2 regions of the Pseudomonas sp. LS2P72 genome follow, and region 2 is predicted to be linked to the other one. Evidence: riboswitches for the same ligand, from Rfam matches in the RefSeq annotation. Region 2 holds a riboswitch; the other holds the start of a gene.
The links. Region 2 has a riboswitch for cobalamin ahead of cobW (cobalamin biosynthesis protein CobW). Riboswitches for the same ligand answer to the same signal wherever they lie in the genome.
Positions count from the first base shown of each region.

Region 1: another riboswitch for cobalamin. It lies ahead of cobO (cob(I)yrinic acid a,c-diamide adenosyltransferase); the one in region 2 lies ahead of cobW (cobalamin biosynthesis protein CobW).

Region 1 covers NZ_CM142708.1:2,348,608-2,355,158, forward strand. The annotation lists gene ACYZUA_RS10900 (O-methyltransferase) at 9-662, shown strand; gene ACYZUA_RS10905 (PQQ-dependent sugar dehydrogenase) at 781-2,094, opposite strand; gene ACYZUA_RS10910 (hypothetical protein) at 2,163-2,747, opposite strand; cobalamin riboswitch at 2,902-3,132, shown strand; gene cobO (cob(I)yrinic acid a,c-diamide adenosyltransferase) at 3,214-3,825, shown strand; gene ACYZUA_RS10920 (cobyrinate a,c-diamide synthase) at 3,836-5,236, shown strand; gene bluB (5,6-dimethylbenzimidazole synthase) at 5,233-5,883, shown strand; gene cbiB (adenosylcobinamide-phosphate synthase CbiB) at 5,880-6,551, shown strand, end outside.
Region 2 covers NZ_CM142708.1:3,218,177-3,224,727, forward strand. The annotation lists gene cobM (precorrin-4 C(11)-methyltransferase) at 1-222, opposite strand, end outside; gene ACYZUA_RS14825 (cobalamin biosynthesis protein) at 306-719, opposite strand; gene ACYZUA_RS14830 (CbtA family protein) at 716-1,423, opposite strand; gene ACYZUA_RS14835 (CbtB domain-containing protein) at 1,435-1,638, opposite strand; cobalamin riboswitch at 1,760-1,988, opposite strand; cobalamin riboswitch at 2,166-2,380, shown strand; gene cobW (cobalamin biosynthesis protein CobW) at 2,481-3,554, shown strand; gene cobN (cobaltochelatase subunit CobN) at 3,558-6,551, shown strand, end outside.

The DNA.
Region 1 (6,551 bases), 870 kb from region 2:
AGGTTGTCATGACCGCCCGCACACTCAATCTCGACGATTCCCTGTATCAATACCTGCTCGACGTTTCCCTGCGCGAAACGCCGTTGCTCAAGCGTTTACGTGACGAAACCCAGGCGCTGCCCATGGCTCGCTGGCAGGTGGCGCCCGAGCAAGGTCAGTTCCTCGCGCTGTTGGTGAAGCTCACCGGCGCCAAGCGTCTGCTGGAAGTGGGCACCTTTACCGGTTACAGCGCCTTGTGCATGGCGGCTGCATTGCCGGATGACGGTTTGCTGATCTGCTGTGACATACCCGGCGACTACAACGCCACCGCGCGCCGTTACTGGCAGGAGGCGGGGCTTGCCGGGCGGATCGATCTGCGTCTGGCGCCCGCGCTGGAAACCCTGGCTCAGCTGGATCAGCAAGCGCCATTCGACCTGATCTTCATCGATGCCGATAAAGCCAACTACCCACGCTATCTGGAGCACGCATTGCGTCTGCTGCGCGTCGGCGGGCTGGCGGTGTTTGATAACACGCTGTGGAGCGGACGGGTGCTTGAGACCAATCCCGAGAGCGAAGACACCCGAGCCATCCAGGCGCTTAATCGCGCCTTGAAGGATGACTCGCGTGTGGATCTGTCGTTGTTGCCGTTGGGTGATGGGTTGACGCTCTGTCGCAAGCGCTAAATGCGGTCCTTGTGGGAGCGAGCCTGCTCGCGAAAAGCGGTGGGTCAGGCAAATTCAATGTCGAATGTGCCGGCCTCATCGCGAGCAGGCTCGCTCCCACAGTTGATGTGTATTGCAGTTATTGAGCCGCCGACACGCGCCACACCTTGTTGCCCACGTCATCCGCCACCAACAAATCACCCTGCTGATCAATCACCACGCCCACCGGCCGGCCCATGGCTTTTTCCTCGTTGTTGAGGAAACCGGTGAGCACATCAATCGGCTGTCCGATCGGTTTCCCTGCGCTGAACGGTACGAAAATCACTTTGTAGCCACTGTGCGGTTTACGGTTCCATGAGCCATGCTGGCCGATGAATGCGCCTTCCTTGAATTGCGCCGGCAGTCTGTTGCCTTCAGCGAACGTCAGGCCCAACGATGCGGTATGCGGGCCGACCGCGTAGTCCGGCGCGATGGCCTTGGCCACCAGGTCGGGGTTTTGCGGTTCGACGCGGATGTCGACGTGCTGGCCGTAATAACTGTAAGGCCAGCCGTAAAACCCGCCGTCCTTCACTGACGTGATGTAGTCCGGCACCAGATCACTGCCGATCTCGTCACGCTCGTTGACCGCCGTCCACAGTGCGCCGCTCCGCGGTTCCCAGGCCAGGCCGTTCGGGTTACGAATCCCCGAGGCGAAGATGCGATGGTTGCCGGTGGCGCGATCCACTTCCCAGATCGCTGCGCGACCTTCTTCCATGTCCATGCCGTTTTCGGCCACGTTGCTGTTGGAGCCCACTGTGACGTACAGCTTGCTGCCGTCCTTGCTGGCGATGACGTTTTTGGTCCAGTGGTGATTCAGCGTTCCGCCCGGCAGGTCGATCACCTTCATCGGTTGTGACTTGATCGCCGTCTCGCCGTTTTCATAGTGGAAGCGCAGCAGGCGGTCCGTGTCGGCGACGTACAGGTCATTGCCGACCAAGGTCATGCCGAAGGGTGAGTTGAGGTTTTCCAGGAACACCGTGCGGGTTTCGGCGATGCCGTCGTGGTCCTTGTCCCGCAGCAGCGTGATGCGGTTCGGGCTCGGTACGCCGGCACCGGCGCGGCCCATGACTTTGCCCATGACCCAGCCGCGAATGCCTTTGCCGTCATCGGGTTTGGGTGGTGCGTTGGTTTCGGCGACCAGCACGTCGCCGTTGGGCAGCACGTAGAGCCAACGCGGGTGATCGAGACCTTCGGCAAAAGCCGCCACCTGAGTCCCTGTCGCGGCGATCGGTTTCGCGCCGTCCGGCCAGCCGATCGCCGGGGCGATGTTCACTGTCGGGATCAGGGTTTTGTTCGGTTCTGGCAGCTTGGGTGACGGGCCGTAGCCGTCGGTGACTTGCAGCCTGGCGGTTTCACCACAGGCGGCAAGTCCTCCGGCGAGCGCGATGACGAGGACGAGCTGGGGCTTGCGCATGCTGATCTTCCCTATGAATGCATTGACCTGATCAATAGAGAAGCGCAGATGCGCGATGGTTCAACCGCTCAGCCGCGGGCTTCCTTGAACAGCACGGCAATGCCGGGGTGATAGTTGCCGGCTTCGTTGCGCAACTTGCGATAGGCATAGGGGAAGTACCAGGCGACCGCGCAGGTGTGTTCCTTTTGCAGGTCGTCGACCATGTCCTGGAGTTCTTCCGGGGTGGCGCTTTGTTGGGCTTTTTGCGGGGCGACGAACAGGCAACCGAGTTTCAGGTCGCTGGCGTAGCTGATGCGCTTGGCGTCGCAGGTAATGTCCTGCAAGGCTTGGGTCAGGTTCAGGCTGTTGACGCGGGGCCAGCGCTGGGTCGCCTGAACGTAAGCGCGTTCTTCGCTGGCCGCGATAAACAGGTCGGCGCGGCCATTGCGTTCGCCTTCTTCGGTCTGCTTACGGGTCGGTGTTTGTTGCAGCGTGACCATTTCCGCCATCCAGGCCGCGGCGGAAAGCAGGCTCAGGTTGGCTTTTTCGTCGAACCAGTAAGGCGTGTCGTTATCGCCGCGCACGGCGTTGTAGCGGTCGATACAGTCAAACCAGCGTTCCAGCACCGGGCGCAGGAATTCCAGCTTCGGATTGCTGATGATCATGCCTTGCATGTGGCTCACCCTTGTTATTGTGTTGTGAGGCTGTGGCTCTTTGATATCACTGCGGGGAGTGTGGCACAAGATTGGCGTCAGATAATTGATCGACGGCAGTTAATCGCTCGCAGGCCGCCCGTCTTCAATTGACGCTCCATCCCCAACCCTCTAACCTTCGCGGCTTGTTTCAGGTGCTCTGTGACCTTGGTCGACAGAGTGAAACAGGGAAGCCGGTGAGTGATTCTCTTCAAGCGACGAAGAGCCATGATCCCGGCGCTGCCCCCGCAACGGTAAATGAGTGAAAGCTGCGCCTTGAGCCACTGTGTCGTATGACATGGGAAGGCGCGCAGTCAGGCCAACGCCGCTCATGAGCCCGGAGACCGGCCTGATCCATCCAGCGGCATCACGGTGGGCGATGCCAGGCTTTTTGCCGTCTATTCTTGTGCCTGCCCGCCGTTATCCAGCCTCAACGGAGAGCTCCCCCATGACTGATACCCCCGATCGTGACGAACGTCATCTGGCGCGCATGCTGCGCAAAAAAGCCGTGATCGACGAACGCATCGCCAATTCCCCGAATGAATGTGGCCTGCTGCTGGTGCTGACCGGCAACGGCAAAGGCAAAAGCAGCTCGGCCTTCGGCATGCTCGCCCGGTCCATGGGCCATGGCATGCAGTGTGGCGTGGTGCAGTTCATCAAGGGGCGCAGCAGCACCGGCGAAGAACTGTTCTTCCGGCGCTTCCCGGAACAGGTGCGTTTTCATGTGATGGGCGAGGGCTTCACCTGGGAAACCCAGGATCGCCAGCGTGACATCGCCGCCGCTGAAGCCGCGTGGGCGGTGTCGCGCGAATTGCTGCGTGATCCGTCGATCGGCCTGGTGGTGCTGGATGAATTGAACATCGCGCTCAAGCACGGTTATCTGGATCTCGATCAAGTGCTCAGCGACTTGCAGGCCCGTCCGCCGATGCAGCATGTGGTGGTGACCGGTCGCGGCGCCAAGCCGGAGATGATCGAACTGGCCGACACCGTCACCGAAATGGGCGTGATCAAGCATGCGTTCCAGGCCGGGATCAAAGCGCAAAAAGGCGTTGAGTTGTGAGCTGCACTTTATGAATAGCCATCGTCAATGCCCGGCGGTACTGATTGCCGCGCCGGCCTCCGGTCAGGGCAAGACCACCGTCACCGCTGCGCTGGCCCGTTTGCATCGCAATCAGGGACGCAAAGTGCGCGTGTTCAAATGCGGCCCGGACTTCCTCGATCCGATGATTCTCGAGCGCGCCAGCGGTGCGCCGGTGTATCAACTGGACATGTGGATGGTCGGCGAACAGGAAAGTCGTCGCCTGTTGTGGGAAGCCGCTGGCGAAGCCGATCTGATCCTCATCGAAGGTGTCATGGGGTTGTTCGACGGTACGCCGTCCAGCGCTGATCTGGCGCGGCATTTCGGTGTGCCGGTGCTCGGCGTGATCGACGGCACCGCCATGGCCCAGACCTTTGGCGCACTGGCGTTGGGGCTGGCGCGCTATCAGCCGGACTTGCCGTTTGCCGGAGTGTTGGCCAACCGCGTCGGTACCCTGCGTCACGCGCAATTACTGGAAGGCAGCCTCACTGAAGGCTTGCGCTGGTACGGCGCCTTGTCCCGGGAAACCGGGATCGAATTGCCGAGTCGGCATCTCGGGCTGGTTCAGGCCAGTGAGTTGAACGATCTTGATCTGCGCCTCGATGCGGCGGCCGATGCGCTGGCCAGCAGTTGCGAGGTCGCGCTGCCACCGGCGGTGGAATTCGCCGCCCCCGATGTGATCGCTACAGAACCGTTGCTGGCCGGTGTGCGGATTGCCGTGGCCCGTGACGAGGCGTTTGCCTTCACCTACGGTGCCAGCCTGGATTTGCTGCGAGCCATGGGCGCCGAATTGTCGTTTTTCTCGCCGATCCGTGACACGCAATTGCCGCCGGCAGACAGCCTCTATCTGCCAGGCGGTTATCCCGAATTGCACCATGTGGCGCTGTCGCAAAACACTCTGATGCTGGACGCTATTCGCGCTCACCATGCGGGCGGCAAGCCGTTGTTGGCCGAGTGCGGCGGCATGCTGTATCTGCTTGATTCGTTGACCGATGTCGAGGGTACTCGTGCTGAACTGGTCGGCTTGCTGGCGGGGGACGCGGTGATGCAAAAGCGTCTGGCCGCGTTGGCGTTGCAGGCGGTCGAGTTGCCGGAAGGTTCGTTGCGCGGGCACACCTATCACCATTCGCTGACCAGTACCGAGCTTGAGCCGATTGCCCGTGGCCTGAGCCCGAACGGTGGGCGAGGGGCAGAGGCGGTTTATCGTGAAGGGCGGATGACCGCCTCTTATGTGCACTTTTATTTCCCGTCCAATCCCGCCGCTGTAGCCGCATTATTTGCGCCTGACCTTGAGGCCGCCATCGCGAGCAGGCTCACTCCCACAGAGGACTGCGTTTCTTCAGGCAGCACACCTTCCAATGTGGGAGCGAGCCTGCTCGCGAAGAGGCCATGACTGACAACGCATTCAGTCAGGCCGAACGCGAAGCGGTTTATCGGGCAATTGCCGAACGCCGCGACATGCGTCATTTCAGCGGTGGCACCGTCGAGCCCGAGTTACTGCGGCGCCTGCTCGAAGCCGCGCATCAGGCACCGAGTGTCGGCCTGATGCAGCCCTGGCGGTTCATCCGCATCAGTGATCGAGTGCTGCGCGGCAAGATCCAGTTACTGGTGGAAGAAGAACGCATCCGCACCGCCGAAGCCCTCGGCGAGCGCACCGACGAATTCATGAAGCTCAAGGTCGAAGGCATCAACGATTGCGCCGAGGTGCTGGTCGCCGCGCTGATGGACGATCGCGAGCGCCACATTTTCGGCCGTCGCACGATGCCGGAAATGGACATGGCTTCGCTGTCCTGCGCGATTCAGAACCTCTGGCTGGCCTCCCGCGCTGAAGGATTGGGCATGGGCTGGGTCTCGCTGTTCGAGCCGCAAGCGCTGGCGGATCTGCTGGGTATGCCGGCCGGTGCCAAGCCGTTGGCCGTTCTTTGTCTAGGCCCGGTCAAGGAATTCTATCCGGCGCCGATGCTGGTACTCGAAGGCTGGGCGCAGGCGCGACCTCTCAGTGAGTTGCTGTATGAAAATTATTGGGGAGTGAGTCAATGAGTGTGGCGTTGCTGAGTGTCGCCGCGGTTGCGCTGGATGCGCTGCTGGGTGAACCCAAACGCTGGCATCCGCTGGTGGCGTTCGGCCGTTTTGCCGACCGCATCGAGCAACGTTTCAATGGCGGCGGTGGCCGCGGCTGGCGCAGCCATGGCGTGACCGCCTGGGTGATCGCGGTGTTGCCGCTGACCCTGCTGGCCACGGCGTTTTCCTGGGCGCCCTACGTCGGCTGGATCGTCGAAATTCTGGTGCTCTATTGCGCCCTCGGCATGCGCAGCCTTGGTGAGCACGTGACGCCTGTGGCCAAGGCGTTGCGCAGCGATGATCTGGACGAGGCGCGCAAACGGGTCAGTTATCTGGTCAGCCGCCAGACCAGCGAACTGGATAAAACCGAAGTCGCCCGCGCCGCTACCGAATCCGTATTGGAGAACGGCAGCGACGCGGTATTCGCTGCGCTGTTCTGGTTTGCCGTGGCCGGTGCGCCCGGTGTAGTGCTCTACCGTTTGAGCAACACGCTGGATGCGATGTGGGGTTACCGCAATGAACGCTTCGAGCGTTTCGGCTGGGCCGCGGCAAAGATCGACGACATCCTCAACTATATTCCTGCACGCTTGGTGGCATTGACCTACGCGCTGCTGGGCAAAACCCGCCTGGCGCTTAAATGCTGGCGA
Region 2 (6,551 bases):
GTCCTGACCCTTGGTATGGGCGGATTTGATCAGCTCGATGATCTGTTCCAAGTGCAGTTCGGCGCTGTTGACCACCTGTTCGGCGCGATGGCCTTCCAGCACGGAGGCGGGCACCAGGGAGCCGGCATAGATGATCACCGGGCAGCTGCGAATCAGCCGTTGGCCTTTGACGGTGATCAGTTCCGGGTCGCCGGGACCTGCGCCAATGAAGTAGACGGTCATCGTCGGTTCCTGTGAGAAAAAGGGGCTGGGCAAGGCTTCAGATGAAGATTGCTCATGATCGAAGGCGAGGATTATTGGGGATTTTAGGCGGCGCCGGCCAATGCCAAGGTGGCCTGGGCATATTTTTGTCGTGAAATCAGCAATTTTGCCGGTGCCTGGGTCAGGTGTTCGGCCAGGGCCAGGGCGGCACTTTCCGCGACGCCGTAGCAGCCGGTGCGTTCGAACGCGATGTCCGAGCGGTGGCTGAGTTGCGGTTGATAGCCGGCCAGTTGTTCGCTGCTGAAATACTGCAATGGTAATGCAAGCTGTTCGGCCAACTCGATCAAGCCAGGTTCTTCGCGCTTCAGGTCGATGCTGGCCAGCGCCTTGATCTGGTGAAGTTCGATTTTATGAGCCTGTAACGCCTGATCGAGCAGCGCCCGCAGCGTGCTGACAGGGCAGCCGCGCTGGCAGCCCAGGCCGACCACTAACGTCGGCGCTGTGCTGATCTCAGTCATGCGTGGTATTGACCATCGCTTTTGCGACGGAACAACCAGGCACTGATCAGGCCCAGGGCCAGCCAGAACGCCACGTTGGTCAACTGCGAAGCGATTTTGAACTGAGTTTCCAGGGCTTGCGGAGCCAGCATCGAGTGGACTTCCGGTTGTGGTGCGCCGATCACGTGAGGAACGGCCAGGATTGCCACACCGAGCACTTTCATCAGCCAGTGACGGCTGAACACGATCAATGCGATGCCGACCGCGGTGGAGGCAGCCGTGCCGATCCACCAGATCTGCCGTTGCGCCAAATCAGCCGCGGCGGTGCCCGGCAGCTCAGGTGGCAGACCGAGGGTCGGTGCCAGCACGAACGTCGCGTAGCCGGCCAGGCCCCAAAGCAGGCCTTGGGAGGTTTTGGTCGGTGCGCGCAAGGTATAGAGGCCGGCCAGCATCAGGGCGAAACCAACCGCTACCACCAGGTTGCCGCCGGTAGTGGACAGCACACGCTGCCAGCCGTCTTCCGGTTCCCAGGCTTGCGCATCGTGGGTGTGAGCGGCGACAGCACCTGCGGCGTGTTCGTGAACTTCAACAGCGGCCGGCTCGGATTTTTCGAACGTCTCGGCCTGCAGAATCAGTGGCGCCACCCAGAAGCTTTGCAGCAGGGTCAGCAACAGGGCGGCCAGAAGCCCGGTGAACCCTGCGGTTTGCGCAATACGCTTGATCATGTCAGCAGGTCTCAATGGCACGGGAATGCAGCGCTGTGGCGGGTATCGTGAGCGGCGTTGTGCACCGCTTCGATGTGCGAGAAACCGGCGAAATACACAAGGCTGGCACCCAGGATCGACGCGCACAGGGCGACGGTCAGGCGTTGAGTCAGGGTATTGGTGGTGCTGGCGGTGCTTTTATCGGTGTTGCTGCCGGTGCTGCTGATGATCGACATGGCGCTTCCCTCTGGTCTGTCAGCGGGTGATTCAGGGCGCATGGAAGACCCCTGCGGGTCGGGCACGCAGAGGTTCAAACAGCGCCCGCCCACCGCGGGTTTGTTATTCAGTGATCGTAATGGTCACTTTGTGTTGCGGGCCGGTCTCCGGGCTCACGAGGGGCAGTGGCTTTCGCCTTGACCTGCAAGCATCACCTTCCCATGCCGAACTGCTGGCACAGTGGATCTGACGCTTCGCTCGCTTACCGTTGCGGGGGCAGCACCGGACTGACATGACTTTAGAGTAAAGCACATGATTCACCGGTTTCCCGTTTCACCCTGTGAAGGGCACCCGTAACAAGGCGTGTAGGAGAGCATGGGCGGGGGTTGGGCGTCAATTGGCAAGGGTTCTCAACTCGATACCTCAGTGCCTCAATCGCGGGCAAGCCTTGCTCCTACAGGACGGTGGCGCTCCTGTAGGAGCAAGGCTTGCCCGCGATAGCGTCCTGAGGGTCGGCACAAGACATTGACCCGCCCCCACACCATGCGTAGCCTTGCGCTTTCGAGGTTCTTCGGCGTCTGCCGAAGCTAAGAAGGGAACGCGGTCGATGCCGCGGCTGCCCCCGCAACTGTGAACGGTGATGTTCGCTGCCACGCCACTGCAAACCCTGTGCAACGGGTTCGCGGGAAGGCGCAGTGAATGCCAGGCCCACAAGCCCGGCACACCGTCAGCCAGGAGACCTGCCTCGACACAGATTCTCACTACAACCGGGCGGGGTGATCCGGTGGCGAACTCTTCCGCGCGCGCATCCGTCGCAGCGATTGTCGTCCCGTATGCCCGCCACCTTGCCAAAGGGCATCCGATGAAAACACTGGCCAAACTCCCCGTCACCATCGTTACCGGCTTCCTCGGCTCGGGCAAAACCACCTTGCTGCGGCACATGCTCGACAACGCTCAGGGCCGCCGCATTGCGGTGATCGTCAACGAGTTCGGCGAACTGGGCATCGACGGCGAAATCCTCAAGCAGTGCTCCATCGGTTGCACTGAAGAAGAAGCCAACGGCCGCGTCTACGAACTGGCCAACGGCTGCCTGTGCTGCACCGTTCAGGAAGAGTTCTTCCCGGTGATGCGCGAATTGGTCGCCCGTCGCGGCGACCTCGACCACATCCTCATCGAAACCTCGGGCCTGGCCCTGCCAAAACCGTTGGTGCAAGCCTTCCAGTGGCCAGAAATCCGCAGCGCCTGCACCGTTGATGCGGTGATCACCGTGGTCGACAGCCCAGCGGTCGCCGCCGGGACCTTCGCGGCTTTCCCGGACCAGGTCGATGCCCAGCGCAAACTCGACCCGAACCTGGACCACGAATCGCCGCTGCACGAGCTGTTCGCCGACCAACTGGCCAGCGCCGATCTGGTGATCCTCAACAAGGCCGACCTGATCAGCCCTGAAGACCTGGCCCGTGTACGTCTGGAGGTCGCTGAAGAACTGCCGCCAGCGGTGAAAGTCATCGAAGCCAGCAGCGGTCGCGTGCCACTGGACGTGCTGATCGGCCTCGGCGCCGGCTCCGAAGAACACATCGACAGCCGTCACAGCCATCACGATCACCACCATGAAGGTGAAGACGGCCATCACGATGAGCATGACCACGATGCCTTCGACTCCATCTCCATCGAACTGCCGCAAGCCGACGAAAGCCTGTTGCTGGACGCGCTGACCCAACTGGTGGTCCAGCACGGCATCCTGCGCGTCAAAGGTTTTGCGGCGATCCCGAACAAACCGATGCGCCTGCTGATCCAGGGCGTGGGCACACGTTTCGACAAGCACTTCGACCGTCAGTGGGGCGCCGACGAAGCGCGCACCACGCGTCTGGTGTTGATCGGTCAGGCGCTGGACGCCACGTTGCTTGAAGCGCAATTGCGCGCTGCGCTCAGCGTTTAAGCCATGCACCTGCTCAGGACCCAGCCCGGCGGTTTCGTTTCGGATGACAACATTGCCGACCTTGGACAAACCCCCGCCGAGCTGGTGATCCTGTGCAGCGGCGACTCCAGCCTGGCGCTGCTTGCCGAAGCGGCGCAGCAGTTGCCCGACGATTACCCGAGCGTGCGCCTGGCCAACCCGATGCAGGTGCAGAATCACGCCTCGGTTGATCTGTATGTCGACGAAGTGCTGCGCCACGCCAAGGTGATTCTGATTTCGCTGCACGGCGGTATCGCCTATTGGCGTTATGGCGTCGAGCAACTGGTGCAACTGTCGGAACGCGGTGTACAGCTGATTCTGGTGCCCGGCGATGACCGCCCGGACCCTGAACTCAGCGAGCTAAGCACGGTGGGCGCGGTAGACCGCGACCGGCTCTGGCAGTTTCTGCGTCAGGGCGGCATGAGCAATGCTCTGGATTTTTTCCGCTGCCTCGCCAATCGCTGGCTGGATCGCGACTACGCCTGGGCTGAGCCGCAAACCCTGCCGCGCACGGCGATTTACCATCCTCAAAAAAGCCCCGCTGAACTGAAGGATTGGCAGGCCGGCTGGCAGGCCGATCAGCCGGTGGCGGCGGTGCTGTTCTACCGCTCGCACTTGCAGGCGGCCAACACAGGCTTCATTGATGTTTTCTGCCAGCGGTTGCAGGCGGCGGGGTTGAACCCGTTGCCAATTGCAGTGGCCAGTTTGAAAGAACCCGGCTGCCTGACGGTGGTCGAGGACCTGTTGGACGAAGTCGAAGCTGGGGTGATTCTCAACACCACCGGTTTCGCTCAATCCAGCCCCGAAGCGCCGCACTTGCGACCGTTTCGCCGCAACATCCCGGTGATCCAGGCGATTTGCGCCCAGGACAACGAACCCGGTTGGCGCGCCAGCGAACAAGGCCTCGGTCCACGTGATCTGGCGATGCACATCGCGCTGCCGGAACTGGACGGGCGGATCATCAGCCGACCGATCAGCTTCAAAGACCTGGCCTGGCGCAGCGAGCGCAGCCAATCCGATGTGGTCTGCTATCGGCCACAACCGGAGCGCATGGATTTTGTCGCCGAACTGGCGCGACGCTGGATCGATCTGGCGCGAGTGCCCAACGCTGAAAAACGCATCGCCCTGATCCTCGCCAACTACCCGACCCGCGACGGGCGCATCGGCAACGGCGTTGGCCTCGACACCCCCGCGGCGGCGCTGAACATCCTTCGAGCGCTGCATAAAGAAGGTTATCCGCTGCCGGTCGAGCTGCCTGATAGCGGCACCGCGTTGATCCAGCAGTTACTTGGCGGCGTCAGCAACGACCTCGACACTCTCGACCAACGTCCGTGTCATCAAAGTCTGTCTATGGACGACTACCTGCTGATGTTCAACGCCTTGCCCGAGTCCAATCGGCAGGCCGTGCTGGAACGTTGGGGCTCGCCCGAAAGCGATCCGATGTGCCGTGGTGGGCGAATGATGATCGCCGGGCTGCGCTTTGGCCTGACCTTCGTCGGCATTCAACCGGCGCGCGGATATCAGGTGGACCCGAGCGCGGTGTATCACGACCCGGACCTGGTGCCGCCTCACGGTTACTTGGCGTTCTATTTCTGGTTGCGTAATACCTACGGCGCCCACGGCGTGATCCACGTCGGCAAGCACGGCAACCTCGAATGGCTCCCGGGTAAAGGCGTAGGGCTGTCGGAGCATTGCTGGCCGGATGCGCTGCTTGGGCCGTTGCCGAACATCTATCCATTCATCGTCAACGATCCGGGCGAGGGCGCCCAGGCCAAGCGCCGTACGCAGGCGGTGATCATCGATCACCTGATGCCGCCGCTGACCCGCGCCGAAACCTACGGCCCGTTGCGCAACCTCGAATTACTCGCCGACGAGTATTACGAAGCGCAATTGCTTGATCCGCGCCGCGCCCGGGAATTGCAGCGCGACATCCTGCAACTGGTGCGCGAAACGCACATCGACCGCGAACTGCATCTTGACGAAAAACTCGACAGCGATGCCGATGCGGCGATCTGGTTGCCGCGTCTGGACACCTATTTGTGCGACTTGAAAGAATCGCAGATTCGCGACGGCCTGCACATCTTTGGCGAGTCGCCGACCGGGCGTTTGCGCATTGATACCTTGCTGGCGTTGTTGCGCATTCCACGTGGCGATGGACGGGGAGCCCAATCGAGTCTGCTGCGGGCCTTGGCCAAGGCGTTCACGTTGGGCTTCGATCCGCTGGATTGTGCGTTGGCCGAACCCTGGACCGGGCCGCGTCCGATTGAACTGCAATCCCTTATCGATGAAGTCTGGCGCACAGCAGGTGATACCCGCGAACGCCTGGAACTGTTCGCTGCCCAACTGATCTCAAACTCATTAGCCACCCCCGAACCCTGTGGGAGCGGGCTTTTGTGGCGAGGGGATTTATCCCCGTTGGGTCGCGAAGCGGCCCCGGAAAATGGGACTGCTGCGCAGTCCAACGGGGATAAATCCCCTCACCACAAAAGCCCGCTCCCACAGGAGGCAGGTTGGTCCGAAGTGCATGCCATCATCGACAGCCTGCGCGAAGTCGTCGCCCCACGCCTGGACGCCTGCGGCCCGGCGGAAATGCGCGGTCTGCTTGACGCCCTCAGCGGTCGCTTCGTGCCCGCCGGCCCCAGCGGTGCGCCGAGTCGCGGTCGACTCGACGTGCTGCCGACCGGGCGCAACTTCTACTCGGTGGACGTGCGTAACCTGCCGACCACCACCGCGTGGCGCATCGGTTTCCAGTCGGCCACTCTGATTCTTGAACGACACCTGCAAGATCACGGCGATCACCTGCGCCAGCTCGGCCTGTCGGTGTGGGGCACCGCGACCATGCGCACCGGCGGCGACGACATCGCCCAGGCCATGGCGCTGATGGGCGTGCGCCCCGTCTGGGCCACGGGCAGTCAGCGGGTCGACGACTTCGAGATTCTGCCGCTGAGTCTGCTGGACCGTCCGCGCGTGGACGTGACG